2 regions of the Serratia sp. L9 genome follow, and region 2 is predicted to be linked to the other one. Evidence: predicted binding sites of a transcription regulator. Region 2 holds the regulator's gene; the other holds the start of a gene.

Region 1 (15,210 bases), 2.0 Mb from region 2:
CCAAGGTAAAGGCAAGAACGACAACAAACCTCTCAGCCCTGAAGTCTGGGCAGACCTGAAAAAACTGGTTACCGAGCAACTCTCTGGCAAGCGTCTGTTTGTCGTTGATACCTTCTGTGGCGCCAACGCAGATTCCCGCCTGAAAGTACGCTTTATCACCGAAGTGGCTTGGCAGGCACACTTCGTGAAGAACATGTTTATCCGCCCAAGCGAAGAAGAACTGCAGGATTTTGAGCCTGATTTCGTGGTGATGAACGGCGCCAAGTGCACCAACCCGAACTGGCAGCAGCAGGGAATGAACTCCGAAAACTTCGTGGCATTCAATCTGACTGAACGCATGCAGCTGATCGGTGGCACCTGGTACGGCGGCGAGATGAAGAAGGGTATGTTCTCAATGATGAACTACCTGCTGCCATTGAAAGGCATTGCCTCTATGCACTGCTCGGCCAACGTGGGCGAGAAAGGCGATGTGGCGGTATTCTTCGGCCTGTCCGGCACAGGCAAAACCACGCTTTCCACCGACCCGAAACGCCAGTTGATCGGCGATGACGAGCACGGCTGGGATGACGACGGCGTGTTCAACTTCGAAGGTGGCTGCTACGCCAAGACCATCAAGCTGTCTGAAGAAGCTGAGCCAGATATCTACCACGCCATCAAACGCGATGCACTGTTGGAAAACGTCACCGTGCTGGCCGACGGCACCGTGGATTTCAACGACGGTTCAAAGACCGAGAACACGCGTGTTTCTTACCCGATCTATCACATCCAGAACATCGTCAAGCCGGTTTCAAAAGCGGGCCATGCTACCAAGGTGATCTTCCTGACAGCCGACGCCTTCGGCGTACTGCCGCCAGTATCACGCCTGACAGCCAACCAGACCCAGTACCACTTCCTGTCCGGTTTCACCGCGAAACTGGCCGGTACTGAGCGCGGTGTTACCGAGCCGACACCTACCTTCTCCGCCTGTTTCGGTGCCGCATTCCTGTCACTGCACCCGACTCAGTACGCCGAAGTGCTGGTCAAGCGCATGCAGGCCGCTGGCGCCCAGGCTTATCTGGTCAATACCGGCTGGAACGGCACTGGCAAGCGTATCTCGATCAAGGATACTCGCGGTATTATCGATGCCATTCTCAACGGTGAAATCGATAAGGCAGAAACCATCACGCTGCCAATCTTCGATCTGGCCATGCCAACCGCCTTGCCTGGCGTTGATCCTGCCATTCTTGACCCACGCGCTACCTATGCCAGCATAGAGCAATGGGAAGAGAAGGCGCACGATCTGGCGAACCGCTTTACGACCAACTTCGACAAGTACACCGATACACCGGCAGGCGCGGCTCTGGTCAGCGCAGGTCCGAAACTGTAACACCCTCTGGCAGGGGCAAATATCCCCTGCCCAAGCCATGCCAAGACGCGGTTAGCCGCGTCTTTTTTTATGTTCTTTCCGGGAGCCGTTCAGTTCTATCGGCAATCAATAATGATAGCGCTGCACAAGGCAGCACTATCCGAAGGGAGAAAAACTAGGCGTTATCTTTGGCAGTCTGCTGCCCGCTGGAGGCTTCTTTCTTCTCGATGGGTAACGGGATATAAGCACGGATGCGCAATCCACCACGTTCACTGGTGCCGATCTCCAGCATACCTGCATGCGCATCGATAATTCGTTGTACGATCGCCAACCCTAGTCCGGTACCGCTGGTGCTGCGCGCACTGTCACCACGCACAAAAGGCTGGAACAGGTGCTTGAGCTCTTCCGGCTTGATACCGGGGCCATCATCCTCCACCTGGAACCAGCCGCGTTGCAACTCGCGCCCGCTGCTGACCTTGATCCAGCCGTTGCCATAGCGGGTCGCATTCACCACCATGTTCACCGCAGCACGTTTGATGGAGAGCGGGTGAACATTCATCATCAGCTCACCCGGCAGGATATCGGTTTCAATCACTCGCTCGTAACCGCTTTCTGCGGCAACCACTTCGCCCAGAATGGCATTCAGATCGCTGATTTCGGTCTGCATTTCCTGGCCGGTGCGCAGGTAATCAATAAACTGCTCGATAATAGCGTTACATTCTTCGATATCTTTATTGATCGACTCCGCCAGGTAGCCGTCTTCGGCACTCATCATTTCCGTTGCCAGCCGGATACGCGTCAATGGAGTCCGCAGATCGTGGCTCACCCCGGCCATCAGCAATGTACGATCGTCGGCAAGCTGCTTCACACCTGAGGCCATCTGGTTGAAGGCCCGGGTGACGGAACGCACCTCTGAAGCACCATATTCACGCAGCGGTGGCGGGATAATACCTTTCCCGACCTGCACGGCGGCATGCTCCAGCTCTACCAGAGGGCGGTTCTGAATGCGGATAAACAGCCAGGCCCCGCCTATCGCCAGCAACATAATCGCCAGGGTATAGCGGAACAGCGGCGAGAAATCGCCCTGATGAATTTCAGTCAGCGGCACACGTACCCAGATGTCTGGCTGCAACCAGGTTTTCAGCCAGACCACCGGAGTATTTTTATTTACCTCGACTCGTACTTCGGTTGGCCCACCCAGTTGCTGCGCCATCTGCTGGCTGAGGAACTGGTAGTGTTGCGCCCAGCGCAACCCACTCTCTTCCGCAGCCGCGTTGGTGTAAAGCGAAATCCCCAGCTCACGGTAGATCTCGCGCCGAAACGCTGGCGGCACCTCAAGCAAAGTGCCATCTTCCAGCTGCAGCCGGTCAGTCATCAGCATACGGACTTCATATGCCAGGACCTTGTTAAACTGCTGCAGACTGGGCAGGATAGCGAAGTTGAGCACCACCAGATAGGTAGTCACCAGGCTGACGAACAGCAAGGTGACAATCAACAGCAAAGTTCGGGCAAACGAGCTACGCGGTGAAAAGCGTAATCGTCTCATGCCTTGGTGCCATCCGGCACGAAGACGTAGCCAAGACCCCATACGGTCTGGATATAGCGTGGATGAGCCGGATCTTCTTCAACCATGCGGCGCAGGCGCGAAATCTGTACGTCGATGGAGCGCTCCATCGCGCTGTATTCACGGCCACGGGCCAGATTCATCAGTTTATCGCGTGACAGCGGTTCGCGAGGGTGGCTGACCAAAGCCTTCAACACGGCAAACTCACCGCTGGTCAATGGCATAGGTTCATCTTCACGGAACATTTCGCGCGTGCCGAGGTTCAGTTTGAATTTACCGAAGGCAATCACGGCTTCTTCCTGAGAAGGCGCTCCCGGCAATTCATTGGCCTGGCGGCGCAGTACCGCGCGGATACGGGCCAGCAACTCCCGTGGGTTGAACGGTTTGGGAATATAGTCGTCAGCACCAATTTCCAGCCCGACAATACGATCTACCTCTTCACCCTTGGCGGTCACCATAATGATCGGCATCGGGTTGCTTTGGCTACGCAGACGACGGCAAATTGACAACCCGTCCTCCCCCGGCAACATCAGATCCAGCACCATCAGATGGAAAGACTCACGCGTCAGCAAACGATCCATTTGCTCAGCGTTGGCTACGCTGCGTACCTGGAAACCCTGTTCGGTTAAATAACGTTCTAAAAGCGCACGCAGGCGCATGTCATCATCGACGACCAGAATCTTGTGATTCTCTTGCATTGTCTTACTCCCAAAGGCTGTATTGCCTGATTCTAGGCTGTGGCCCGCACTGATGCGTTGATCCCGCTGGCGGCTATTTGGCAACAGCCTCGTATTGTTAAAAAACCGCATCATTACTGACAGCGTTTAATGGTATACATTCTAGACGAAATTGTTACAAAGCTTATTCTTTTGCCCAAATATCAACAATTTTCACTCAAATCAGGGCTATTAAACTGCGGTGATTTAACACCGCCCACAGAGAAAAGATTACCTGCCCGAGGGATTTCATGTTGGCCGCTTTAGCGCATTCGTGTGCCCGCGTCATTTGTACATCCCTGTACAGCACAGCCAGGCACCCACCCTGGCGCTTCCTTAAGGGGTGACTGAGCGCTGCTGCTTGAAAGACGACGGGTACAGGAGGTTACTTTATGCGAGAATCCCCCTAAGACCAACAGCAATTGCCCCCTGTGACTTGATGGATCGATGATTGATGAAAACAATGCTGATCACCCGAGAGGGTTACAACAAACTAAAGCAAGAACTGGATTATCTCTGGCGGGAAGAGCGCCCGGAGGTCACCAAAAAAGTGACCTGGGCGGCCAGCCTGGGGGATCGGAGTGAAAATGCCGATTACCAATACAATAAAAAGCGTCTGCGTGAGATCGATCGCCGGGTGCGTTATCTCACCAAGTGCCTCGAACAACTGAAAATCGTCGATTACTCGCCGCAGCAGGAAGGCCGTGTATTCTTTGGTGCCTGGGTAGAGATCGAAAACGATGACGGCGATCTCAAACGTTTCCGCATCGTCGGCTACGACGAAATCTTTGGCCGCAAAGACTATATCTCCATCGATTCCCCGATGGCCCGTGCGCTGCTGAAAAAAGAGGTTGGCGATACGGCCACGGTACAGACACCGGCTGGTGAAGCCTTCTGGTCGGTCAATGAGATTGAATACGTCAAAGAGCGCGAATAATTCGGGCTTTTCCGAATGGCTTTCCCTGCTTGAAAAACCACGGGTGACTGGCATTTTCTCCCTGCAAACCGTATAACTGTCCCCCTATTGATTATCGTCCCTAACAGATACCTGACCTATGACTGACCCACTGAGCCGCATTATTGCAACCGAACTACAGGCCCGACCGGAGCAAGTTGACTCCGCTATCCGCCTGCTGGATGAAGGTAATACCGTGCCGTTTATCGCACGCTATCGTAAGGAAGTCACCGGGGGCCTGGATGACACCCAACTGCGTCAGTTGGAAACTCGCCTGGGCTATCTGCGTGAACTGGAAGATCGCCGCCAGACCATCCTCAAATCGATTGAGGAGCAAGGCAAGCTGACCGATCAACTGGCAGGGGCGATTAACGCCACCCAAAGCAAAACCGAACTCGAAGACCTCTACCTGCCATATAAACCCAAGCGCCGCACCCGCGGGCAGATTGCTATCGAAGCCGGTCTGGAACCGCTGGCCGAATCACTGTGGCAAGACCCGCAACAGCAGCCAGAACAGCTGGCCGAGCAGTTTGTGGATGCCGAAAAGGGCGTTGCCGATGTCAAAGCAGCGCTGGACGGCGCGCGCTATATCCTGATGGAACGCTTTGCCGAAGATGCCACCCTGCTGGCCAAGGTGCGCGACTACCTGTGGAAAAACGCCCATCTGGTGTCCCGGGTTTTGGAAGCTAAAGAAGAAGAAGGCGCGAAATTCCGCGACTATTTCGATCACCACGAACCTATTGCGCAGGTGCCTTCACACCGTGCACTGGCGATGTTCCGTGGCCGTAATGAAGGCGTACTGCAACTGGCGCTGAATGCCGACCCGCAGTTTGAAGAAACCCCGCGTGAAAGCCAGGGTGAGCTGATTATCATTAATCATCTCAACCTGCGCCTGAACAACGCACCGGCCGATGCCTGGCGCAAATCCGTGGTTAACTGGACCTGGCGCATCAAGGTGCTGCTGCATCTGGAAACCGAACTGATGGGCACCGTACGTGAGCGTGCAGAAGATGAGGCCATCAACGTCTTTGCCCGTAACATGCACGATCTGCTGATGGCCGCACCTGCTGGTATGCGTGCCACCATGGGCCTCGATCCCGGTTTGCGCACCGGGGTCAAAGTGGCGGTTGTCGACGCGACCGGCAAGCTGGTTGCCACCGATACGGTCTACCCACACACCGGGCAGGCGGCCAAAGCCGCCACGGTGGTCGCTGCGCTGTGCATCAAACACCAGGTTGAACTGGTGGCCATCGGCAACGGCACCGCCTCACGTGAAACCGAGCGTTTCTTTGCTGAACTGCAACAACAGTTCCCGGAAGTCAAAGCCCAGAAAGTGATCGTCAGCGAAGCGGGTGCTTCGGTGTATTCCGCCTCTGAACTGGCCGCGCTGGAATTCCCGAACCTTGATGTTTCCCTGCGTGGCGCAGTTTCCATCGCCCGCCGTCTGCAGGATCCGCTGGCGGAGCTGGTCAAGATCGATCCTAAATCCATTGGCGTTGGCCAGTACCAGCACGACGTCAGCCAGAGCCAATTGGCGAAGAAACTGGACTCGGTGGTAGAAGACTGCGTGAACGCAGTCGGCGTTGATCTCAATACCGCCTCGGTTCCCCTGCTGACCCGTGTAGCTGGCCTGACAAAAATGATGGCGCAGAATATCGTCACCTGGCGCGATGAAAATGGCCGGTTTAACAACCGCGAACAGTTGCTGAAAGTCAGCCGCTTAGGGCCGAAGGCCTTCGAGCAATGTGCGGGCTTTCTGCGCATCAACCACGGTGATAACCCGCTGGATGCCTCAACCGTTCACCCGGAAACTTACCCGGTAGTTGAGCGCATTCTGGCCGCGACCCGCCAGGCGTTGCAGGATCTGATGGGCAACCCAAGCGCGGTACGCAGCCTGAAAGCCAGCGACTTCACCGATGAGAAATTCGGGGTGCCAACGGTAACCGACATTTTGAAAGAGCTGGAAAAACCAGGCCGCGATCCCCGCCCGGAATTCAAAACCGCCACCTTCGCCGAAGGCGTGGAAACGCTGAAAGATTTGCAGGTAGGCATGATCCTGGAAGGATCCGTCACCAACGTCACCAACTTTGGCGCCTTTGTCGATATTGGTGTTCATCAGGACGGCCTGGTTCATATCTCTTCATTGGCTGACAAGTTTGTGGAAGACCCACACACCGTGGTGAAAGCGGGCGACATCGTCAAAGTGAAGGTGATGGAGGTCGATCTGCAGCGCAAGCGTATCGCACTGAGCATGCGCCTGGACGAACAGCCGGGTGAAGGTTCCCCACGCCGTGGCGGTGGCAACAATAACGCCCCGGCACGCGACAACACTTCTCGCCAGCCAGCCACGGCCAATAAAGCCAAACCACGCAACAACGCCCCGGCAGGTAACAGCGCCATGGGTGACGCGCTAGCCGCCGCGTTTGGCAAAAAGTAATAAAAACACCAACCCGTTCCTTCTCCTTCGGGGGAGGGAACAGGTGAAAGGCATCACCTCCAGCATCCAATTTTTGATGTGCAGCAAGAAAAAGACATATTTTTGTACCGAATAATTTCGCATTAGGCCCACCCGATCATTAATTGCCTTTCAGTCAGTCTCTTCCTCTTTTATTAACATGGCGATTAACACTGGCTTTGCCGCTTGATGATTCTGCCTTAAACACAAATAGTTACCCCTCTCATTTACAGAAAGAGATGTTATCGGATCCTTAACAGGAATATTTCAAGCGATCCTACAAGGTCAGACTTGCTTAAAAAATGTTTCAGAACGCCAGTCAAACGTACAAATTTGCAACCTTATTAACTTATTGCGCCCATTTGCACTGCTTTTGGCTTAATGCTAAAACTATGCCATCAAACAGCCGCATGCCAAATGTGACTGCACTTACAATTTTTGACCAATGCCCACACTTCTTGTATTGAATACGATAATCGTTATCACTATGATTCTGCGTGTATGCTGAACGACTTTTAGGGTCGGCGATCCAGGCCCCATTTACCGTAATTCGCAGGTAGTCTGGGCGGCAAATAGTTCTGAAAGCGACGTTCCAACTCAGCGTCCAAATCACGAGAAGGCAACATGCGGCTTTTTCCTAAAAAGACATACAAGATCACCGGCTTCTCCAGCGAAATCAGCCCGGCCTATCGCCAGAAGTTGCTGTCGCTCGGCATGTTGCCCGGCTCGACGTTCGACGTGGTGCGCGTTGCACCACTTGGTGACCCGATAGAAATTAGAACGCGCCGTGTCAGCCTGGTGTTACGCAGAAAAGATTTGGACCTGATCCTGCTTGATGGCCAACCCTAATTCGCCATCCCTCGACTCAGGCTTTTGCCATATACCACTCATGGCCGCTATTAATTGACTGATATCACGTTGGATTATGAAAAAAATCACTGTTGGCCTAATCGGTAATCCGAATTCAGGGAAAACCACGCTGTTTAACCAGCTCACCGGATCGCGCCAGCGGGTAGGTAACTGGGCCGGGGTAACGGTCGAACGCAAGGAAGGCCAGTTTAGTACCCCGCAATCTCAGGTCACGCTGGTGGATTTACCCGGCACTTACTCGCTAACCACCATCTCTGAACAAACCTCTCTGGATGAGCAGATTGCCTGCCACTATATCCTGAGCGGCGATGCTGATTTGTTGATCAACGTGGTCGATGCCTCCAACCTGGAACGAAATCTCTACCTGACGCTGCAACTGCTGGAGCTTGGCATTCCGTGCATCGTAGCGCTCAATATGCAGGACATCGCCAAAAGCCAGCATATCGAAATTGATATCTCCGCCCTTTCTGCACGCCTCGGTTGCCCGGTGGTGCCCTTGGTTTCTACCAAAGCCGACGGGATTGGCCCCTCAAGCAAGCGGTTGACCACCATCAGCTCAATGAACTGAAAGCGCTGGTCAATTATCCGCCGTTGCTGTTGAACGAAATAACCCGGCTGACCGATGCTATGCCGCAGAATTTGCCAACCGAGCAGCGCCGCTGGTTGGCGCTGCAAATGCTGGAGGGTGACATCTACAGCCATCAGTTAGCCGGTAACGCCAGTGAAATGCTGCCGCAGGCCAGGCTGGCCCTGCAACAGCAGCAGCAAGAAGAACCCGCGTTGGTGATTGCCGATGCACGTTACCAGTCTATCGCCACCATTTGCGATGCGGTCAGTAACTCCCAGCAGGCGTTGCCAAATCGCCTGACCGAAATACTCGATAAAGTGATTCTCAACCGCTGGCTGGGGGTACCTATCTTCCTGCTGGTGATGTATCTGATGTTCCTGCTGGCGATCAATATCGGCGGTGCGTTGCAGCCGATTTTCGATCTCGGCTCGGCCGCCATCTTTATCCAGGGTATCCAGTGGATTGGCTATACCTTGCACTTCCCGGATTGGCTGACTATTTTCCTGGCCCAGGGCGTAGGTGGCGGTATCAATACCGTGCTGCCTCTGGTGCCCCAGATCGGCATGATGTACCTGTTCCTGTCATTCCTGGAAGACTCCGGTTATATGGCTCGTGCGGCGTTTGTCATGGACCGCCTGATGCAGGCTCTCGGGCTGCCGGGTAAATCCTTCGTTCCGCTGATCGTCGGCTTTGGCTGCAACGTACCCTCGATTATGGGCGCACGCACGCTGGATGCGCCCCGCGAACGCCTGATCACCATCATGATGGCGCCTTTCATGTCCTGCGGCGCGCGTTTGGCCATCTTTGCGGTATTTGCTGCGGCCTTCTTTGGCCAGGACGGCGCCAGCGTGGTGTTCTCGCTGTATATGCTGGGTATCGTCGTCGCGATCCTCACCGGCCTGATCCTGAAGTACACCATCATGCGTGGCGAAGCATCGCCATTCGTTATGGAACTGCCGGTCTACCACGTGCCGCATATGAAGAGCCTGCTTCTGCAAACCTGGCAGCGTCTGAAAGGCTTTGTACTGCGCGCCGGTAAAGTTATCGTGATAGCCAGCATCTTTATCGGCGGCCTGAACAGCTTCTCGTTTAGCGGCAAACCGGTAGACAACATCAATGATTCGGCGCTGGCGTCGGTTTCAAAAGTACTGACTCCACTGTTGCAGCCAATGGGTGTGCACAGCGATAACTGGCAGGCTACCGTCGGCCTGGTTACCGGGGCAATGGCGAAAGAAGTGGTGGTTGGTACGCTTAACACGCTGTACACCGCAGAGCACATCACCAATGAACCTTTCGATGCAGAAAACTTCAACTTGCTGGATGAACTGGCCGCCGCCGCACAGGAAACCTGGCAGGGCCTGAAAGAGACCTTCAGCCTCAGTGTGCTTTCCAACCCAATCGAAGCCAGCAAGGGCGATGGGGAAATGGGCGCTGGCTCTATGGGTATGATGAGCAGCAAGTTCGGCACCTCGATTTCTGCTTACAGTTACCTGATTTTCGTGCTGCTTTACGTGCCTTGTGTCTCGGTTATGGGCGCTATTGCGCGTGAATCCAGCCGTGGCTGGATGACCTTCTCAATTCTGTGGGGGCTGAATGTGGCTTACTCGCTGGCGACATTGTTCTATCAGGTAGCCACGTTCAATCAGCACCCGCAATACAGCATGATAGCCATTGTGTTGGTGTTACTGTTCAACGCGTTGGTGTTACTGAGCTTGCGTAAAGCCCGTAGCCGCGTAACCATTCGCCTGCGCAGTGCAGCACCGGCAGCCTGCTGCCAGAAGCCGCAAAGTGACTGCCACTGATGGCCAGCCTGCTGCAAATTCGTGATGCGCTTACCCTACAGGGCAGCGCTCAGGCACAGCAGTTGAGCCGCCAGTTGGCTACGCCCTTGCCGTTGGTGGAGGCGATGCTGGAGCGTCTGACTGCGATGGGGAAAGTGGAGCGTATTGAGCAGGATAGCCGTGAATGCCTGAGCGGCAGTTGCAAAAATTGCCCACAAGGTCAGGCTTGCAACACCGTGATTTATCGTTGGAAAAACTGAAGACAGGGGCGCGATACGCAGCTGCGCCCCTTGCTTGCGAGGGTATTACTTATCTTTGTACACTTCAGCTACAGCGCTGAACTTACCGTGCTCACGAGCTGCCAGCACAACATAATACTGACCACCTTTTTCATCAGCCAGTTTGGACAGTTCTTCTTTCAGATCCATGGGATCGGTCGCTTGGGCCGTTGAGGTTACGGTACCAATTTTCTCGTACTTACCCGGATTCTTATCCAGATCTTCTTTGGTTAGCAGCGTTGCGGCCATCGCGCTGAAAGACACCGAACCTACAATCAATGCTGCAACTATCATCTTTAATGATTTCATGACCATACCTCTTAATGGATAAATTAGTTGTTATGAAAGCTCCTGACAAATAAATGCGTAATCAAATCTGGCTGCCGCGATATCCAAGAGCCCCGTTGCTTTCCATGACGAAGCTCTTTTCCCAGAAAAAACCGCTAAAGAGAAAAAAACATTCAGCTTTTTTCACTTTTCAGCCACGCATTTACCCCTTCAAGTATTGAACAGGTTTGATTTTTATCCACCTATTGGCTAATGTTTTAGCGCTCTTTTGTGCTTTTCTTTACTGCAATCAATACGATATTCCCGCCACTCCCTGCCCCTGCTAGCTTGCCGCGAATTGGCAAATAGTGCGGGAGAACTCCTCTGGATGAGAAATGAAAGGTGCATGGGCCGCTTTTGCTATCACGATCGAAGAGGAATTTGGCCACAGCTCGTCCAACAAGTTGGCCACCTTGCGCGGCACCAGCCCATCAAGATAGCCATAAATACGCAACACCGGCAGCGTCAGGGCCATTAATTGCTGGCGTTGATCGACGGTTCGCAGCATCTCCAAGCCACCATTCAGCACCTCGACGCTCGGCATAGGTTGGTTGAGAACCACGTTTTTCAACAAGCGCGCATCCTGACGGGCACTCTCTGTTCCCAAAGTTTGTAACGCCAGGAAACGTTCTACGGTGCGTTTGAAATCATCGCTAAGCTGCTGCTGAAAACCACTCAGCACTTCTGGGCGGATCCCCGGCCACTGTTCTTGCGCCGTAAAACAAGGGGAAGAAGCCACGGTAATCAGCCCTGCCACCCGCTCAGGTTGCATAAGCGCTATTTGCCCGGCCACCAACCCACCTAGCGACCAACCTAACCAGTAGGCTCGCTCAGGCGCTGCTACCAGCAGTACTTCGGCCATCTGCGATAATGAGAGGGCACCGTACCCCTGACTGCGACCATAGCCGGGCAGGTCCACCAGGTGCAGACGAAAATGCGGGGCCAATCGCTGCAACATGCAACCCCACACTTCAGCATTCAGCCCCCATCCGTGCAGCAACACAAGATCGCGATCGCCCTCTCCCAGGGTGTGCCAATAAAGCCCTATCATCAGTTAATGTCCTTCTTACTTGTGATCTTTCAAACTACCGATAAGCGGAAGCAAAAGACTATGCTACCAATCTACAGCTGCTGTTGGCTATGCCAGCAACCCTTAGTACTGCAACCACAGGGTTTATGCAGTTACTGCCTGCGTTCGTTGCCCGCCAAACCCTGCTGCTGCCCACGTTGCGGTCTGCCGAGCGGCGATCCGCACCAAGCCTGCGGGCGCTGCCTGCAAAAACCCCTCCCTGGCAGGCACTGGTTTTCGCCACCGACTACCGCCCGCCAATCAGCACCCTGATTAAGCGGCTCAAATTCCAGAAAATGCCGGCACTGGCCCCTACATTGGCACGCCTGCTGCTACTGCACTGGTTACAGGCTCACCGAGAGCAACATCTGAACAGACCGGAAATCGTTTTAGCAGTACCCTTACAGAACAAACGTTGCTGGCAGCGCGGCTATAATCAAAGCGATCTGCTGGCCAAGCCGCTGGCCCGCTGGCTGGGCTGTGAATATCGCCCCGCCGCCTTGTGCCGCATCAGGGCAACGTTGCCGCAGCAGCAATTGATAGCGCGCCTGCGGCGGCGTAATCTGCGTGGTGCTTTCCATTGTGAGGGAGACCTGACTGGGCGGCATGTGGCACTACTGGATGATGTCGTAACCACTGGCAGTACGGCGGTGGAAATAGCTACACTGTTACATAAACAGGGCGTCGCATCGTTACAGATCTGGTGCGTCTGCCGCACGTTGTAGTACCAGGGCAATGGGCGTATTATAACCTACTATAGAAGTCAACTACTGAGCTAATGCTATGATTCGTATAACAGATGCTGCACAGGAACACTTTTCCAAACTGCTGGCAAACCAAGAAGAAGGCACCCAGATCCGCGTTTTCGTGATCAACCCGGGCACGCCAACGGCCGAATGCGGCGTTTCTTATTGCCCGCCTGATGCGGTAGAGGCAACGGATACCGAACTCAAATTCGAAAAGCTGTCTGCTTACATCGATGAGTTGAGCACGCCTTATCTGGAAGATGCCGAAATCGACTTCGTGACCGATCAGCTCGGTTCACAACTGACGCTGAAAGCCCCGAACGCCAAAATGCGTAAAGTGGACGAAAATGCGCCACTGATGGAGCGCGTAGAATACGTACTGCAATCACAGATCAACCCACAACTGGCTGGCCACGGTGGCCGCGTAACGCTGATGGAAATCACCGAAGACGGGCTGGCTATCCTGCAGTTTGGCGGCGGTTGCAACGGGTGTTCCATGGTTGACGTTACGCTGAAGGAAGGGATCGAGAAAGAGCTGTTGCAGAAGTTCCCTGAACTGAAAGGGGTACGAGATCTGACCGAGCACCAACGCGGCGAACACTCTTACTACTGATAAATCCGCCGTGTTTCAAACGGCAGCGTTACTACCTGCGCTTGATTACCAGGTCCATCCTTGGACCTGGCCCTGTTAGGGCCGCTGCATGCCGTGTGCTACAGGTCCGTATTGAAAAAACTGCGCGGCTGGCACGATCACCCAACCGAAACCTTGCGCCGCCGCTTATCCAAATCCTTCAATAAGCGATTCACCTGCCGATCGGCGAACATCTCTTCCAACGTATGACTCAGCTTGCGCCGCCAGTTGGGATACTGCTCGCTGGTCCCGGGAATATTGACCGGCTCCGCCATATCCAGCCAATCCTCCGGTTGCAGGCCAAGCAAGGCGCTGGCGCTGTCGGCGACGTAGCGCTGAAGCCCACGATTCAGTTGCGGGCTCATACCCAGCAATGCAGCCTTCTTACCAACTTTCTGTGGCACACAGCCGTAACGATGCAAGCCATCCAGCAAGCCTTGTTTGGCCCGTTCACGATCGGCAAACAACGTTTTGAGCACCTCTGCATCGGGATACAACCCCAGCTTATTGCCAAGGGTCAAATCCCCGCTTTGCCAGTAGCCACGCAACGTTGGCAGATCGTGAGTGGTGATGGTCGCCATAGCCTGCACCGGATAAGACTGCGGCGCACGGAACTGATTCTCCGCATCGTGCTCGAAATACAACACTTTGTAAGAGTAAACACCGCTGTCACGTAGCTTGCCGATGATCTCCGCCGGCACGGTGCCAAGATCTTCACCAATGACCATGCAGTGATGGCGTTGGCTCTCTAACGCCAACAGCGCCAGCAGATCATCCACCGGATAGGCCACGTAAGCCCCCTGATCGGCGGTTTCACCGTAAGGTATCCACCAAAGACGCAGCATGGCCATCACATGGTCGATACGCAGGGCCCCGCAACTGGTCATATTGGCACGCAGCAGATCGATAAAGGGTTGATAGCCACGCGCCGCCATTATATGCGGATCCATCGGCGGTAATCCCCAGTTTTGCCCCAGCGGCCCAAGGATATCCGGCGGGGCACCTACCGAGGCTTTCAGGCAATACAGTTCCCGTTCACACCAGGTTTCCGCGCCGCCCTCTGCCACGCCCACCGCCAGATCACGGTACAGGCCAATAGGCATCTGCCGCTGCTGGCTTTGGCTAAAGCACAAGGCAAACTGGCTGGCAGCCAGCCATTGCAGCCACAGGTAAAAAGTGACTTCGTTCTCATGTTGCTTACAGAACGCCTCCACCTGCGGGCCGTTACCTTGCTGGTACTCTTCCGGCCAGGCAGGCCAGCCCCACATACCCTCGTCTTTGGCTGAAAGGTGCGCATGCAGCGCATCATAAGCCGCCTGCTGATACAGACTGCTGCCCCCTTCGCCAACGAAGTGTTCAAACTGCTGCTTCAACACATCTTTGCCGTTACGGGCCTGAAACTGCGGAAAAGCCAGCTTCAGCGCCGCCAGTTTCAACTGCATAACAGCGCTGTAATCGACCAAATCACTATTACGGGCTTTCGCCAACAGCTTTTGCGTCGCCGCCTTGTTCCACCATTTCTGCGCGGCCTGGTTGAGCTGAAAGTCCTCCACCGCGTTGACGTCGATGTACACTACATTCAGCCAGCGCCGCGAAGAAGGGCTATAAGGGCTGGCACTTTCCGGGCTGGCGGGATACAACGCATGGACCGGGTTAAGCCCGACAAAAGCACCGCCACGCGCTCCAACTTCGGCAACCATGGCCTGCAAATCGCCAAAATCGCCAATACCCCAGTTACGATCGGAACGCAGGGTATAAAGCTGCACGCAGGCACCCCACAGCTTCTTGCCGGTCAGCAGGGCATCCGGTTCATAACAACGTCTGGGGGCGATAATCAGCCGGCAGGCCCATTGCTGCTCGCCCTGAGTCAAGGTAAGTTGGTGATAACCCAGTGGCAATTCCCCC
Region 2 (15,210 bases):
TTTGTTCCAACTGACCGGGCGGATAATGCGCAACTGGGAGCTGATTTGATCCATAAAGAACAGGCTGGGGTAGATATTCAGGTTACGCAGGCGATGCATGGTCCACTGCGCCCGCTCCTGCGGATACATATCGAGCAACCGAGGCATGATGCTGCCATAACCGGGGCGAACGTCAGCCGCATTGGGCATATCGCTAAACAGCAATCCGTGGCCGTTATCGAACGAGAACCAGCCATCGTCGGTGTTTTTATCCCCTGCCCCCAGTTTGCTGTAATCGAGGGTGCTCTCGCTGGCACCGTTTCGCTGGATATTCAGTTCGCGGCGATGGGTCACCGTCGAAACGTAGTTATAGTGAACGGTGCTGACATGGTAACCATCCAGGCCATTTTCGTTCTGCAGCTTCCAGTTACCGGGATAGGTGTAGGTGGAAACACCGGGCAACACTTCCAGCTCGGCGTTTTCTGACTGCTCCAGCATCATGTCGAAGAACAACGTGGTATCGCCAAGAAAATCGGTCAGACTCTGCTCGGATTCGGTATCAAGGTTGATAAACACAAAGCCCCGATAGCTGGCTATCCGCGCCTGTTTTAATCCATGGCGGCTTTTATCAAATTCGCTGCCGTATTCCGCCGGAGCCTTTACCTTTGCCAGCACGCCATCAGATTTGTAACACCAGGCGTGAAACGGGCAGGTGAAAGTACTTTGGTTACCTTGGCAAACCCGAGTCAGCGTCGCTCCCCGATGCTGGCAGGTATTCCCCAGGGCGTGCAGCTCGCCCTTGCCATCACGGGTAACCAACATCGGCTGGCGACCGGCTTGCACAGAAATAAAGTCGTGCGGATTGGCAATCTGGCTTTCATGGCAGGCAAAAATCCACTGTTTCTCGAAAATCAGTTCCATTTCCAGATCAAACAGATCCTGGTCGGTAAACAGGGAACGGGCGATGCGATAAACCCCCTCCTGCGGACGGAAATCGAGGCTTTTTTCAATAACATGCTGCCAGTTCTGTAGCTCTTGTGGCGTGCTCACATTAATGCTCCTGATACCCCTTGCTACCCGACGCTGTGCGCAGCAACTCGCCGGCAACGTCAGGTAGCTGGGTATATAAAATAATAAGGACAGGCGTTATTAGCCGTGTTGAGTCATCCCGCAGCCCCACTGCAGAGAATGCGGAAAACGGCAACTAAGCTTGAGCGCGTTGGCGTTCAACCTCGGCTTCGGGTGCCGCTGCGCGCTCTTTATGCAACGTGAAATTAAAATCGATGGAAGAGAAAGGCTTGCTGAGTTGTTTGCTGTCCAGTTGCTCTGGTGAAGAGATCTTGTTTACCTGTGGCACCAGGCCTTCGCGGCTGGCGAAGGCAAAGTCATCCCATAGGTATTCATCACCGTCGATGTTGATCTGCGTGGTCAGTTTGCGGTGGCCGTCGGCATAGACGAAGAAGTGAATATGTGCTGGACGGCGCCCATGGCGGCCCAGCAGGTTCAGTAATTGCTGAGTTGTGCCTTCCGGCGGGCAGCCATAGCCAGAAGGCACAATGCTGCGGAACTGATAATTCCCTTGGCTGTCGGTAATTATGGTGCGGCGCAGGTTAAATGCAGATTGGCTCTTATCGAAGAACGAATAATTGCCCATCAGATTGGCATGCCAGACCTCAACAGTGGCTCCAGGCAGCGGCTTGCCGCTGGCGTCCAAAACGGTCCCCTGCATAAACAGCACTTCACCCTCGGCGCTTTCTGTACCGTCATCCAGGCGGGCAAACCCTTGGCAGACTGGCGCTCCGGCAACGTACAACGGCCCTTCAATGGTGCGCGGCGTGCCGCCGGTCAGGCCAGCTTTAGCCTCGGCTTCATCGGCACGGATATCGATGAAACGCTCCAAGCCCAACCCGGCGGCCAACAGGCCCATTTCGTGACTGGCACCGGTTTGCGCCAGATATTCCAACCCTTTCCAGATTTCGCTTGGCTGAAGATCCAAATCCTCAATCGCTTTAAACAGATCGCTTACCAAACGTACAGTAACCTGTTGAACCCGGGGATCTACTTCGCCTTTGGCAGTGTCAACGATAAAGCTGTTGACCAAGGTGTCGATGTCATTATGAGTCATGTCATTGCTCCGTATTAGTATTAGCAGTAAACAATTACTGAGCCGAGGGGGTACAGTCCTGCGGCTATTCTGGTTTTTAACGGCTTTCTTTTTTATTCTCCCTGCCGGGTTTGGCCCAGCAGGGAACAGCGACATAAACTTTTGCAGGGATGCTCTTGATTCCAGGGTTGTGTCAGCAGCGGCGTAGCGCAGCCAGTTTGTCACGATCGATCTCAACCCCCAGCCCAGGCCCGGTCGGAACCTGCAGCATGAAATCGCGATAAACCAAGGGTTCGGTCAGAATGTCTTCGGTCAGCAGCAGTGGACCGAACAGTTCGGTGCCTTGGCTGAGATCGCTGAAAGTGGAAAACACATGTGCAGAGGCTGCGGTACCGACCGCGCCTTCCAGCATGGTGCCGCCATACAGGCTTATCCCCGCCAGGGTCGCAATGTCAGCCACCTGCCGCGCCTGGGTCAGTCCACCGGACTGGGTGATTTTTACCGAGAACACATCAGCCCCGGCGTGAGTAGCAAGATCGAAGGCGTCCAATGGCCCTTTCAGCACTTCATCCGCCATGATAGGCACGGTAAAGCGCCTGGCCAGCCGCGCCATACCTGCGCGATTTTCTGCCCGGATCGGTTGTTCTATCAGGTCGATCCCCCCGCCTCCAGGGCGGCGATGCCGCGTTCCGCATCCAGTTCACTCCAGGCCTGATTGACATCAACACGCACGCTGACTTCATCGCCCAGCGCTTTCTTGATAGCCAGCACGTGGGCCACATCGGCCTCCACCGCCCGCAGGCCAATTTTCAGTTTGAAAATACGGTGGCGGCGCAGCTCCAGCATCTTCTGTGCTTCCGCAATATCTTTCTGCGTATCGCCGCTGGCCAGAGTCCATGCCACCGGCAGAGCGTCACGTACGCGGCCACCCAACAGTTCGCTCAGCGGTATATTCAGCCGCCGCGCCTGCGCATCCAGCAATGCGGTTTCCAGGGCACATTTGGCAAAACGGTTACCCTGAATCGATTTGCGTAATCTGGCCATGGCCGGTGCCACCTGGGTGGCATCCATTCCAACCAGCAATGGCGTCAGGTAGGTATCGATGTTCACTTTCACACTTTCCGGGCTTTCTTCGCCGTAGCTCAGGCCACCGATGGTGGTCGCTTCGCCCCAGCCTTCGATACCGTCCTCACACAGCACACGGACCAGCACCAGAGTCTGAACATTCACCGTCGCCACCGACAAGCGGTGAGGGCGGATTGCCGGAACATCCAGCAGCAGAGTTTCAATAGATTTAATCATATTTTTACAGTATCAAAGTTGTCAGAATCAGGTTGTATACGACCATATATTCAACATATGCTGGCGTCTAACACCGATTTTGCATCATCTTGATACCTTAAAGGCATAGTTATGGAGCTGCGTCATTTACGCTATTTTATTGCCGTCGCCGAAGAGCAGAACTTCAGCCGCGCAGCCGAAAGGCTGCATATCAGCCAGCCGCCGCTCAGCCGACAGATCCAGCAGTTGGAGCTTGATTTGGGGGTATCACTGTTTGAACGGGGTGCCCGCCCGCTCAAACTGACCGAGGCAGGCCGTTTCTTCTACGGACACGCACGGCAATTTCTGGCCCAGAGCGTTGAACTTAAATCGATGACCCAGCGCGTTGGTCAGTTGGATCGTTCACTGACGATTGGCTTTGTTGCCTCTACGCTCTACGGGATTTTGCCGCGGCTTATCCGCCGCTTCCGGACTCAACACCCTGAAGTAGCCATGAGCCTGCTGGAAATGACCACCATGGAGCAGATCCAGGCGCTGAAAGAGGGAAGAATCGATGTGGGATTTGGCCGTATCCGTTATGAAGACGCCAACGTTCGCCGCATTATTTTACGCGACGAGATCCTGATGGCGGCTTTAGCTGCCGACCATCCGCTGGCGAATGCGTCAGAATTAACGCTGCGCAACCTGCAATCCGAAACGCTGATTGTTTATCCGCAGGCGCCTCGGCCAAGCTTTGCCGATCAAGTTCTGGCGACATTTCGCGATCGCGCTCTGGAACCCCAGAAGATCATGGAGGTTCGGGAACTTCAGGTGGCTCTGGGATTAGTCGCCGCAGGCGAAGGTATCACGTTGGTGCCTAACTGCCTGCACAGCCTGCAGCGCCGGGATGTGATCTACAAGGCATTGAATGAGCAGTATCTGGTTTCCCCCATCATCATGAGCACCCGGCTGCTGGATGAATCTGAGGACATCAAGACGCTGCTGCAAATGATTTATGGCCTGTATGAGGAAGAAGGCATTGCTTATCTCAAACCAGCGCCGATGAATTGAGGCTGGCAGCCCGGGAGACGACGGGTCTGGTTAATCGTGGTAACCTAATGGGCTACCTGCAAATTATAAACTTCACCATGAAATTACATTATCAATCGTTGGCCGCAGAGGCCGCTATGCCGGCAACCCTTCCGGTGGTGTTGATCCACGGTCTGTTCGGCAATCTGGATAACCTGGGCGTGCTGGCCCGCGATCTGAGCCAACATCACCGTGTCATCAAAGTCGATCTGCGCAATCACGGGCTTTCCCCTCGCGCTGAAGAAATGACCTACCCGGCGATGGCGCAAGATCTTTTGACGCTGCTAGATGATTTACGGATAGAGAAAGCCATTGTTATCGGCCACTCGATGGGCGGGAAAGCGGCAATGGCACTGACGGCAATCGCCCCCGATCGAATCGAGCGGCTGGTGGCGATCGATATCGCCCCTGTGGACTACAATACCCGCCGCCATGACCAGATTTTTACCGCTCTGCTGAGCGTCACCGAAGCAGGCATAACTCAGCGTCAACAAGCTGCCCAGTTGATGCGTGAAACGCTGGATGAAGAAGGTGTGATCCAGTTCCTGCTGAAATCTTTCCATGCGGGAAGTTGGCGTTTCAATCTGCCGGTGTTGATTGAACAATACGCCAATATCATCGGCTGGCAGGAAATCCCCCTTGGCCACATCCGACGCTGTTTATCCGTGGTGGGCTATCCCCGTATGTACAAGACAGTTACCGGGATGACATCGCTCGCCAATTCCCTCAGGCTCGTGCGTACGTCGTCGCTGGTAGTGGCCATTGGGTTCATGCCGAGAAACCCGAGGCGGTATTACGGGCCATCCACCGCTTTATTGACCAGGCCTGAATCTTAACTGGCGAAAAAACGCGCTAAAGAGAATGGCTTAGCGCGTTTTCGGCCAAGTTAAGCATTGTCGTCCCTCCATCTGCTGGGGTAATATGGCGCGCTATGATTTTGCCACCATGTCCAACGTAGGTATCAGCGTCTGGCTGGCGGTAAATTTGGGTTAGGGTTTATTGGCCCGAATTGTGTTAACCGAACCGTCCGGAAGCGTGAAAACGTTTTTTGATGCAAACCCCCTTGCAGTAGCGCAACAATGGCAAAAGAACAAACGGATCGCACGACGCTGGATCTGTTCGCAGATGAACGCCGCCCGGGGCGCCCGAAAACCAACCCGCTTTCCCGTGATGAACAGCTTAGAATCAATAAGCGCAATCAGCTACGGCGTGACAAAGTGCGAGGTTTACGGCGTGTGGAGCTGAAAATCAACGCGGACGCGGTAGATGCTCTGAATAAACTGGCGGACCAGCGCAATATCAGTCGCAGCGAATTAATTGAACAGATGCTGCTGGCAAAACTGGCGGAAGAACAGCCAGAACCATGATCTCTACTGCCGCAGGCGCGGCACGGCGTTAAGGATGACGCCAGATCAACCCCACTGTTATTTAGATCCCAGGGCATCGCATAAACGTGATAAAACCCCAGGGCAAATTTCTGGCATGATACGCATTTACGGGTGAGGTTCAGTGCCCATGGCAGCGCCTTACGCCGCGTTTACGCAATACAATCCATTGAATTAAAAGGTTATCTGTAATATGGCTCATGTAGGCATTTTCTTTGGCAGCGATACTGGCAATACCGAAAACATTGCCAAGATGATCCAAAAACATCTTCACCAAAAATACGGTAACGACGTCGCAGAAATCCGCGACATTGCCAAAAGCAGTAAAGAAGATCTGGAAGCGTTCGATATCCTGCTGCTTGGTATCCCGACCTGGTACTACGGCGAAGCCCAATGTGACTGGGATGATTTCTTCCCGACGCTGGAAGACATCGACTTCAATGGCAAATTGGTAGCGCTGTTCGGCTGTGGCGATCAGGAAGACTACGCGGAATATTTCTGCGATGCGATGGGCACTATCCGCGATATCATTGAACCACGCGGTGCCGCCATCGTCGGCCATTGGCCAACCAAAGGCTACCATTTCGAAGCGTCCAAAGGTCTGGCAGACGATCACCACTTTGTCGGTCTTGCCATTGACGAAGACCGTCAGCCTGAACTGACCAACGAACGTGTAGAAGCCTGGGTTAAGCAGATTGGTGAAGAACTTAGCCTGGCCGAAATTATCGGTTAAACCTGCAGCCTCTACCAACGCTCCGTAAGGTAAAATGCATTACTGACATACCTATGGATTTCGCGTTGCAGCCAGGTACCCAGTTCTTTCATCCCCCGGCGCTTGCTACGGTGAGTCACCGGGGTGACAAATCTGTCTGGAACAGATTTGAACGCTGCTTGCAGCGGCCCTTACAGGGCCAGGCCCACGGATGGACCTGGTCATTGAGTGCAGGTAACAACGCTGCAGCTTGAAAGACGACGGGTATGTGGACTGTTATCGGTATCACGGATTATAATAATAGATACCACAAGTTTTTAACTTTTCACGTCACTCCGGTAGACTGAGATATCGGTTTATCCCACCCATCAAGACGTTGCATATGTAACGTATAAGAGTACAAAGATATCTTTGTTAACAACCGGCGGTTCCTATTTACGGCAACCGGTTCTATAATGAGACGCAATTAACCCTTTGTGCTGACCGATGCCATAGGCGAAAACGCCTCAACTTGATTAGCACAGTAACAGGACTGAATCCGCATGACTGACAACAACACCGCATTGAAGAAGGCTGGCTTAAAAGTCACGCTTCCGCGACTCAAAATTCTGGAAGTTTTGCAGGATCCGGAATGCCATCACGTCAGTGCGGAAGATCTGTACAAAAAACTGATAGATATGGGTGAAGAAATTGGCCTGGCCACGGTTTACCGCGTGCTGAACCAGTTTGATGACGCGGGTATTGTCACCCGTCACAATTTTGAAGGCGGCAAGTCCGTATTCGAACTGACCCAGCAACATCACCACGATCACCTGATTTGCCTGGATTGCGGCAAGGTTATCGAGTTCAGCGATGAGTCTATCGAAGTTCGCCAGCGTGATATTGCCAAGCAACACGGCATCAAGCTCACCAATCACAGCCTGTATCTGTACGGCCACTGTGAAACCGGTGATTGCCGCGAAAACGAAACGTTGCACGACAAAAAATAAGACTGGTTCGCCAGACACAGAAACCGCCTTTTTTACGGCGGTTTTTTTATGCCTAATATTTCAGACAAAAAAATCCCCGGACAGGCCCGGGGAAAATGATGACTTAAAATCTGGCACTTGCAGTACTTCTTTCTTACAACACTTAACGATATACCCGATGAGTTTCAAGTTGGCGCGCTTGCGCATCCCTTAGGACCAACGCCACGGATGAACCTGGTCATTGGGAGCAGCTAACGACACTACGGCTTGAGAGACAACGGGTATCAAGCCCATCCGCCGACACGCAGACGGGCTTCCTTCAGGCTTATGCCTTAACGGGTTCAGCGCGGCTGAAGCGTTTGCCGTCCGGGCTGATCGCACGGATTTGAACGTCCCCAGTCACCGCAGGGCGCGCTTTATCATCGTAACGCTGCCACTGTTTTCCACCATCGGTAGAGTATTCAATCCCCAGGCCCGGCAGCGAAATGTTCGCTTCCAGTTTGCCACCGATAATGCGTGCTCCTGGTACCGGCAGGCGATAGCTCACGCCACCTTTATCCAATTTGGCCAGTTCCCGTTGCCCGACCAGGTTGGCGAAGCGCAGCCAATCCTTATCCAGGGTTTTAGTATCAACCAGATGGGTTTCACCACCTTTGTACTCACGGCCAGCTTGGTAATCCTGTTCCCAGCTCGCACGGTGCCATGCACGTTCTGCTACAGACAGCGCACGTGGGTAAATCATATATTCCATTTGCTGGTCGGTACGCACCACTTCACTCCACAGTTGAGCAGAGAGGCCATAGGCACCTGGCCATGGTTTGTCGCTCTTGGCCGTGAAGTGGTTGCCGTCACGGTCAACCGACGTTTCGGCGTTCTGCGGCAGGTTGTTTGGCGCGAAGCTGAAGATCTTCTGCTCGTCACTGAAACGGGTGCCCCAGTAATAGCCATGCTCGTCCGGACTCACTTCATAAGGGAAATCCATGTAGACATAGTCTGGGTTGGAGATCACCACGTCGTAGCCTTTGTTCGCCCAGTCATTAGCCGAGTCGAACCCGCCCCAATACAGAGTATCCCAGAAGTTGACCGCAACATTCTTGGTGGCGAAGGCTTGGGCATTTTTGGCGTCTTTCAGGCCATCCTGCCACGCTTGCATTCTGTCAATACCATGCGCTTTCACCAGTTGGCTGACTTCCAGACCAAAGTAGCTCGGCAAGTGCTCCATATCTTCCACTTTGCCGTCTTTGATCATCGCCTGGCACACTTCAGACTTGGCCCATGGCTTGTCTTCTTTACTCAGATCCAGGATGCCTTTGCCAGCTTCCGGCTTTTTCACGTCGGTATAGCCAGCGCCCAGGCGGATGTTCTTCGCTTCGTCGCCACCAAAGTGCCAGGTTTGCAGCGGCTGCCCGGCTTCTTTGTGCATCTGGGCAATTTCACCAATCACTTTATCAACAAAGTTCTTGGAGGAATCCAGGCAAGGGTTCAGGTAACTCTGGCGGTTGAAGTACTGTACCGAAGTCGTGTTTGAGGTGTCGGTCGGATCCAGCAAGCGGAACTCATTGGCCTCTTTCTCTTTCCCTTCGGCCAGCAGTTTCTTATAGCGGGCTTCCATGGAAACGATCGCGGCACGGGCATGCGCAGGCATATCAATCTCTGGGATCACTTCGATCTGGCGCGCCTGAGCGTATTTAACGATGTCGATGTAATCCTGACGGGAGAAGAAACCGCCGTGTGGCTCAGGGCCAGAGCCATATTGCGGTAGCAGGCAGGTGGTTTCGCTCAGATCGTGGCAGCGCTGGCCACCCACTTCGGTTAACTCCGGCAGGCCAGGGATCTCGATACGCCAGCCTTCGTCATCCGTCAGGTGGAAGTGGAATTTATTCAGTTTGTACGCGGCCATCTGATCTAACAGGCGCAATACGGCGTCTTTATGGTGGAAGTTGCGCGCAACATCCAGGAAAATGCCGCGATATTGGAAGCGCGGTGCATCTTTGGCATCCAAGGTAGCAATCTTGGTGCTGCCGTCGGTCGGGACAAGCGACAGAATGGATTGCAGACCGTAGAACACCCCGGCCTGATCGAAGCCGGTGATCACCGCTCCTTTCTCTCCAATCTTCAACTGATAGGCACCCGGCACAGCCAAGTCGCCTTTAAATGCACCAGGTTTGATATCCGTTTTGATCGGATAGCCACCCACTTTGTTTTCTACGCCCAGCAGTTCAAAACGCTTGGCTGCCGCATCCGCCGCAGGCTTGGCCAGGGCGCTCAGCTCCAGCGCGACGCCTTTGCTCAAATCAACATCATTCTGATGAATCTTCACGTCCATCGGCGTCGGGATAATCTGGCCACGCAGTGTCGCCATTGGCAGCACTTTCAAATCCTGGTTCTTGGCAAAGCGGCTTTCTGGCACCATCAGAATGTTGTGGTCATCTTTGGTGCGTTTCCACTGATCGCCAGTGAAAGGAGCAACAAACTGGTGCACATCATCGGTATCGGTATTCGCCAGGATCTTGGGTTTGGCATCCCCTGAGGTCGCGTACCAGCGCGGTAGGAAGTCAGTACGGAACAGTTGCCAGTATTCAGCGATAATCGGGATTTCCACCGCCTGATTCGCCGGGAAACTGGTGAATTTATCGGTAGGCTCCAGTTTGTACAAATCGCCGGTCAGATGGCTAATCTTGAACTGATCGTTATCCACTTTCAGCGTCTGGCGTGGGCTGTGGAAATAAATAGCCCAGTCTTTGTCTTTAATTTCCTGGGCACCATTAGTCAGGGTGATCAGCACTTTATGGCAGGATGCCCAGTCAGCGCCCAGCTTGGCGCAATCAACGCCGTTATCAGCCGCACGGTTATCCAGCATCTTCAGATTTACTTTCAACTGACTGAGTTGGTCAACAACCTGCTGGTTAGCCATGGCAGAACCTACACTGCCAAATAGCCCGACGGTTGCCGTCAAAGCGGCGAGGGTACTCATCTTAAACTTGTTCATCTTCAACCTCTTGGGTAATCAGTTGTTGTTAGCGCGAATTTCTTTCCACAATTTCCCGCATTTAGCGTCGTACGCCTGGCCGTTGCCGGTATGTGCTGCCTGAATGCAGCTCTGGTAATCCAGCACCCGTACGGTTTCCTGTTCAGCGAGCTGTTGATGCGCTTTCTCTTGTTTCAATACTTTCAGCACGGCCTGGCAAGCCTGCAGCTTTTCTGGCGACCCTTCAGCGGTGTTGATACACGCGCTGTAGGCCTGGCGCAGCTTGGCATCTTCCGGTGGCGCAGCAGACTGCGAGCAGGCGCTAAGCCCGGCAACCAAGGCCATAATCAACATCAGTTTTTTCATCGTTATATTCCTGTGACGCTTCCCCGGCAGCATGACCACCGGGGAGAGCATTAGAAGATGGTGAACGGTGCGATAACTATGAATTTGACGTCTTTCTCATCCTGGAAGATGTTGCCGTAACCACCGCCCCAGCTTGGAATATCAGAATGGTTGTCATACTGCGTGAAGTGCAGTTTGAACAGAGTGCCTTTGGCGCGCCCTTCCTGCATGGTGTACATCGCATCCAGGCTGTAAGCGCTCTCTTTTAAGCGCTGGCTCTGATCGTAAATCGGGTTGGTGCTTGGCTTGGCGTCCCAAGCATAAACATAGGAAGCACCAACAGCCATACCCGGCAGATTCCAGTTGCTCAGGTCATACATCACGCCGCCGAAAAGTGCTTTTTCGCCGTTGGCGTTAAAGTCGGAACGGTTATCCCACCAGATATCGAGGCGACCGTTGGAGGAGGCGTAAGTTGGGGTCATACGTTGCAGGAAGAAGCCCTGGTTACCTTCCGCCTTGACCATGGTCCCCTCCAGGCGCCAGTTGAACTGGCCGGTGGTATAACCGAAGGTCAGCGCCTGTAACCACGCCAGGCCATCATAAATACTGTTAGGATCGTTCTTATCACCGATGCGATCTTCCGCGCCGTAGAACTGGTAGCTGGTCGTCATTGGGTTGCCAGCAACATCAAACTTATAAGATGCTTTGGTGAAATACTGATTCACATAGCCCTGTGCCTGGCCAAAAGCGGCTTCCAGCACCAGATCGTTTTTGAAATCGTATTTGGCACCCAGTGAGTGCAGGTAAGAAACGCCGGTGGTGCGGTCATTCTGACGGAAATCATCCATCTCGATATGCCACGGCGCTTTGTATTTGTTGGTCCACATGTAGGAGAAACTCAGTGCACCAGAATCGCCGTAGTCAAAGTTGGCGCCGGCTTCCGCCCCTTGGTAGGTACCCGGCATAAAGCTCCAGTGCGGGGCCAGCAACGTCTGCCCGCTTGGCTGGATATAACCTGCACGCGCCCAAACCGGGCCATACTTGAATTTACCGGCGGCTTTATACAAGCTGATACCGCTTTTATCGCCCGAGTAATCTTCATCATAGGTACGGTTACGGCTGGAGAAGGCGATTTCGTTCGGGTGGCCACTCTCGCTTGACTCGGCCATTTCAATGGCGGTAAATGCCGCAACATCGATACCAAACATGTCTGCCGCATAGCCAGACGTGAAATCAAGGTTGGCGTTCCACGTTGAGTGAGAAAGGTTGGTTTTGAATTCACCGGTCTCAACGTCTTTGCGATCGCGCTGACGCTGCCAGTAATACACCCCACCGGTCAACGTAGAATCATCAATAAACCCTTCAGCTTTCGCTTCTGGGGCCATGGCAAACCCTGTTCCTAACAATGCACCCGCGACAGCGAGCACCAGCGTTTTACGCCGAGCACCGTGCGTACCCATAAGTAAATTCCTCTTTGACTTGACTATAAAAGTGCGCCCGCCTGCGTTCACCACTGCCCTGCACGGCCGCTAATTAAAAAACCCGAATCGGGTAAAATTTTGCTGAGAGAAAAAATTCTGCCCAGCCTTTATTGCTGCTGCTAGACTATTTTTCGCGACGCGAATTATCAAATGAAAAGTGATATAGATTTGTCAAAGTATGACAAAGAGCACAAATCGCTGAGATTTTGTTACCACAATCAACAATGCGTATTTTTGAATAAAAAATTCAATTAAATCAGAATTTACCGAGATAGACCTAGGTATCCCTTAGGAATTGAAAGGTTTCAGCCGGTAAAAACAACCACTTAGGAATAAAATGAGAGCGCTCTATAAATGATATTAATTCGCATCGCGAATATATAAAAAAGGATAAAGAGATTAGGCTGAAATAAGGTGGGAATCCCGAGGATGATCTATTTCTGGGTCAGTAACGAGATAACAAACGCAGATCGGGGAGAAAATGCCGGTCAATTAAAGACCGGAACACCCAGTTTTTTAAAAAATAAAAAAAGCGCAGCCAACGCTGCGCTAGAAGAGTAGATATCAGGATGGCGCTTAAACGGCAGCTTTCGCCCAGGTATCTCGCAGACCTACGGTGCGGTTAAACACCAGACGTTCGGCCGTGGAATAGCGGCTGTCCGCGCAGAAATACCCCTCACGCTCGAACTGGTAAGCCTTTTCTGGCTGTGCCATTGCCAGGCTTGGCTCTACAAAGCCCTGCCTGATAACCAGTGACTCCGGGTTGATGGTGGCGAGGAAGTCCTCTGCCGCCGCCGGGTTGGCCACGCTGAACAGGCGGTCATACAGGCGGATTTCCGCCGGTAACGCATGCGCTGCTGACACCCAGTGGATCACCCCTTTCACCTTGCGGCCATCTGCAGGGTCCTTGCTCAACGTCTCAGGGTCATAGGTACAGAAGATAGTGGTGATTTCGCCTGCCGCATCTTTCTCTACACGTTCCGCCTTGATCACATAGGCATTACGCAAGCGAACTTCCTTGCCCAGCACCAGGCGCTTGTATTGTTTGTTGGCTTCTTCACGGAAGTCGGCGCGATCGATATACACTTCGCGGCTGAATGGCACTTCACGGCTACCCATTTCCGGTTTGTTCGGATGATTAGGCATCGTCACCATTTGCACGTCATCAGACATGTTTTCGATGATCACCTTCACCGGATCCAACACCGCCATGGCGCGTGGGGCGTTCTCATTGAGATCGTCACGAATGCAGGACTCCAGCGCCACCATCTCGACGTTATTATCCTGTTTGGTTACGCCGATACGCAGGCAGAACTCGCGGATAGAGGCGGCGGTATAGCCACGGCGGCGCAGGCCTGAAACGGTTGGCATACGCGGGTCATCCCAACCCTCGACAACCTTCTCTGACACCAACTGGCTCAGCTTGCGCTTCGACATAATGGTGTACTCAAGATTGAGGCGCGAGAACTCATACTGACGCGGATGGCACGCAATAGTGATGTTATCCAGCACCCAGTCGTACAGACGGCGGTTATCCTGGAATTCCAACGTACATAGCGAATGGGTGATCCCTTCCAGCGCATCAGAAATGCAGTGGGTAAAATCGTACATCGGATAGATGCACCATTTGTTGCCGGTCTGATGATGTTCTGCAAACTTGATGCGGTAGATAACCGGATCGCGCATCACGATAAACGCCGATGCCATATCGATTTTAGCGCGCAAGCAGGCGGTGCCCTCGGCAAACTCACCGTTACGCATCTTCTCGAACAGCGCCAGGTTCTCTTCTACCGTGCGGTTACGGTAGGGGCTGTCTTTGCCCGGTGCCGTCAGCGTACCGCGATATTCACGGATCTGCTCAGGGCTCAATTCATCAACATAGGCCAGGCCTTTGTTGATCAGTTCAACCGCATAGTGATGCAGTTGATCAAAATAATCAGAGGAATAACGTACGTTACCGCTCCAGGTAAAACCCAACCACTCCACATCGTGTTTGATGGAATCCACAAACTCGATGTCTTCTTTTGCCGGGTTGGTATCGTCGAAGCGCAAGTTGCATTGGCCTTGATAATCCTTGGCAATACCAAAGTTCAGGCAAATGGATTTTGCATGGCCGATATGCAAATAGCCATTAGGCTCCGGTGGGAAACGGGTATGTACCGACTGGTGTTTCCCTGATGCCAGATCTTCATCAATAATCTGACGGATAAAATTGCTTGGGCGGGCTTCTGCCTCACTCATGTCACTCTTCCTCAAATGCAAATGCGCTACACATAACCGCCTATGTTCCAACAAGCCACGTCCAGAAACAACCGTTAGTTTCAGGAAAACGCGTTGCCATTATCCATAAATAAACAGGCCCCAAAATAAAAAAGCGGGAAAAGATCGCTCTTTTCCCGCCAACGTTGGGCATATCACGTCATGACTCGTTCAATGCCTCAGACTTCTCAGGTAAAAACTGACTTACTTTTGGATCTCGAACAGCTTGGTCTGGCCAGCAACTACGTTGCCGGTTGCCAACGCCGTCAGACCGGCATAGTCATCCGCATTACTGACGACCACTGGGCTGATCATAGAGCGCGCATTAGCGTTCAGGTATTCCAGATCCATTTCCAGGATTGGCTGGCCTGCTTTCACTTCTGCCCCCTCTTCCACCAGGCGTTTGAAGCCCTGGCCGTTCAGCGCTACGGTGTCGATACCCATATGCACCACAATTTCAGCGCCTTTGTCTGTTTCCAGGCAGAAAGCGTGGTTGGTATTGAAGATTTTCACCACGGTGCCATCAGCCGGTGCTACCACCGTCTTATCCGTTGGGCGAATAGCCACACCGTCACCTACCGCTTTGCTGGCAAAGGCTTCGTCGGGAACCTGCTCCAGAGCAACGACTTCACCGGTAACCGGTGCTACCAGCGTCTGGAA

The links. The regulator Fur, encoded in region 2, represses iron uptake genes when iron is present. The targets are predictions, from matches to a motif close to ATAATAATGAGAACNACTATCAA.
Region 1: feoA (ferrous iron transporter A) is a predicted target of Fur. The motif match lies at 7,505-7,527, and genes of this name have one in related genera.

Annotation. Positions count from the first base shown of each region.
Region 1 is NZ_CP192591.1:1,486,179-1,501,388, reverse strand. Features, by position in the region: gene pckA (phosphoenolpyruvate carboxykinase (ATP)) at 1-1,366, shown strand, start outside; gene envZ (two-component system sensor histidine kinase EnvZ) at 1,521-2,891, opposite strand; gene ompR (osmolarity response regulator transcription factor OmpR) at 2,888-3,607, opposite strand; gene greB (transcription elongation factor GreB) at 4,080-4,562, shown strand; gene ACQ86O_RS06950 (Tex family protein) at 4,681-7,017, shown strand; gene feoA (ferrous iron transporter A) at 7,660-7,884, shown strand; partial or broken gene feoB (Fe(2+) transporter permease subunit FeoB) at 7,961-10,275, shown strand; gene ACQ86O_RS06935 (FeoC-like transcriptional regulator) at 10,275-10,514, shown strand; gene ACQ86O_RS06930 (YdgH/BhsA/McbA-like domain containing protein) at 10,560-10,841, opposite strand; gene bioH (pimeloyl-ACP methyl ester esterase BioH) at 11,143-11,910, opposite strand; partial or broken gene gntX (DNA utilization protein GntX) at 11,971-12,653, shown strand; gene nfuA (Fe-S biogenesis protein NfuA) at 12,712-13,287, shown strand; gene malQ (4-alpha-glucanotransferase) at 13,425-15,210, opposite strand, start outside.
Region 2 is NZ_CP192591.1:5,190,036-5,205,245, forward strand. Features, by position in the region: gene antA (anthranilate 1,2-dioxygenase large subunit) at 1-1,029, opposite strand, end outside; gene catA (catechol 1,2-dioxygenase) at 1,184-2,104, opposite strand; partial or broken gene ACQ86O_RS24705 (muconate/chloromuconate family cycloisomerase) at 2,277-3,385, opposite strand; gene ACQ86O_RS24710 (LysR substrate-binding domain-containing protein) at 3,497-4,414, shown strand; partial or broken gene ybfF (esterase) at 4,492-5,261, shown strand; gene ybfE (LexA regulated protein) at 5,512-5,799, shown strand; gene fldA (flavodoxin FldA) at 6,011-6,550, shown strand; gene fur (ferric iron uptake transcriptional regulator) at 7,072-7,518, shown strand; gene ACQ86O_RS24735 (beta-N-acetylhexosaminidase) at 7,823-10,486, opposite strand; gene chiQ (ChiQ/YbfN family lipoprotein) at 10,505-10,831, opposite strand; gene chiP (chitoporin ChiP) at 10,882-12,270, opposite strand; gene glnS (glutamine--tRNA ligase) at 12,868-14,532, opposite strand; gene nagE (N-acetylglucosamine-specific PTS transporter subunit IIBC) at 14,755-15,210, opposite strand, start outside.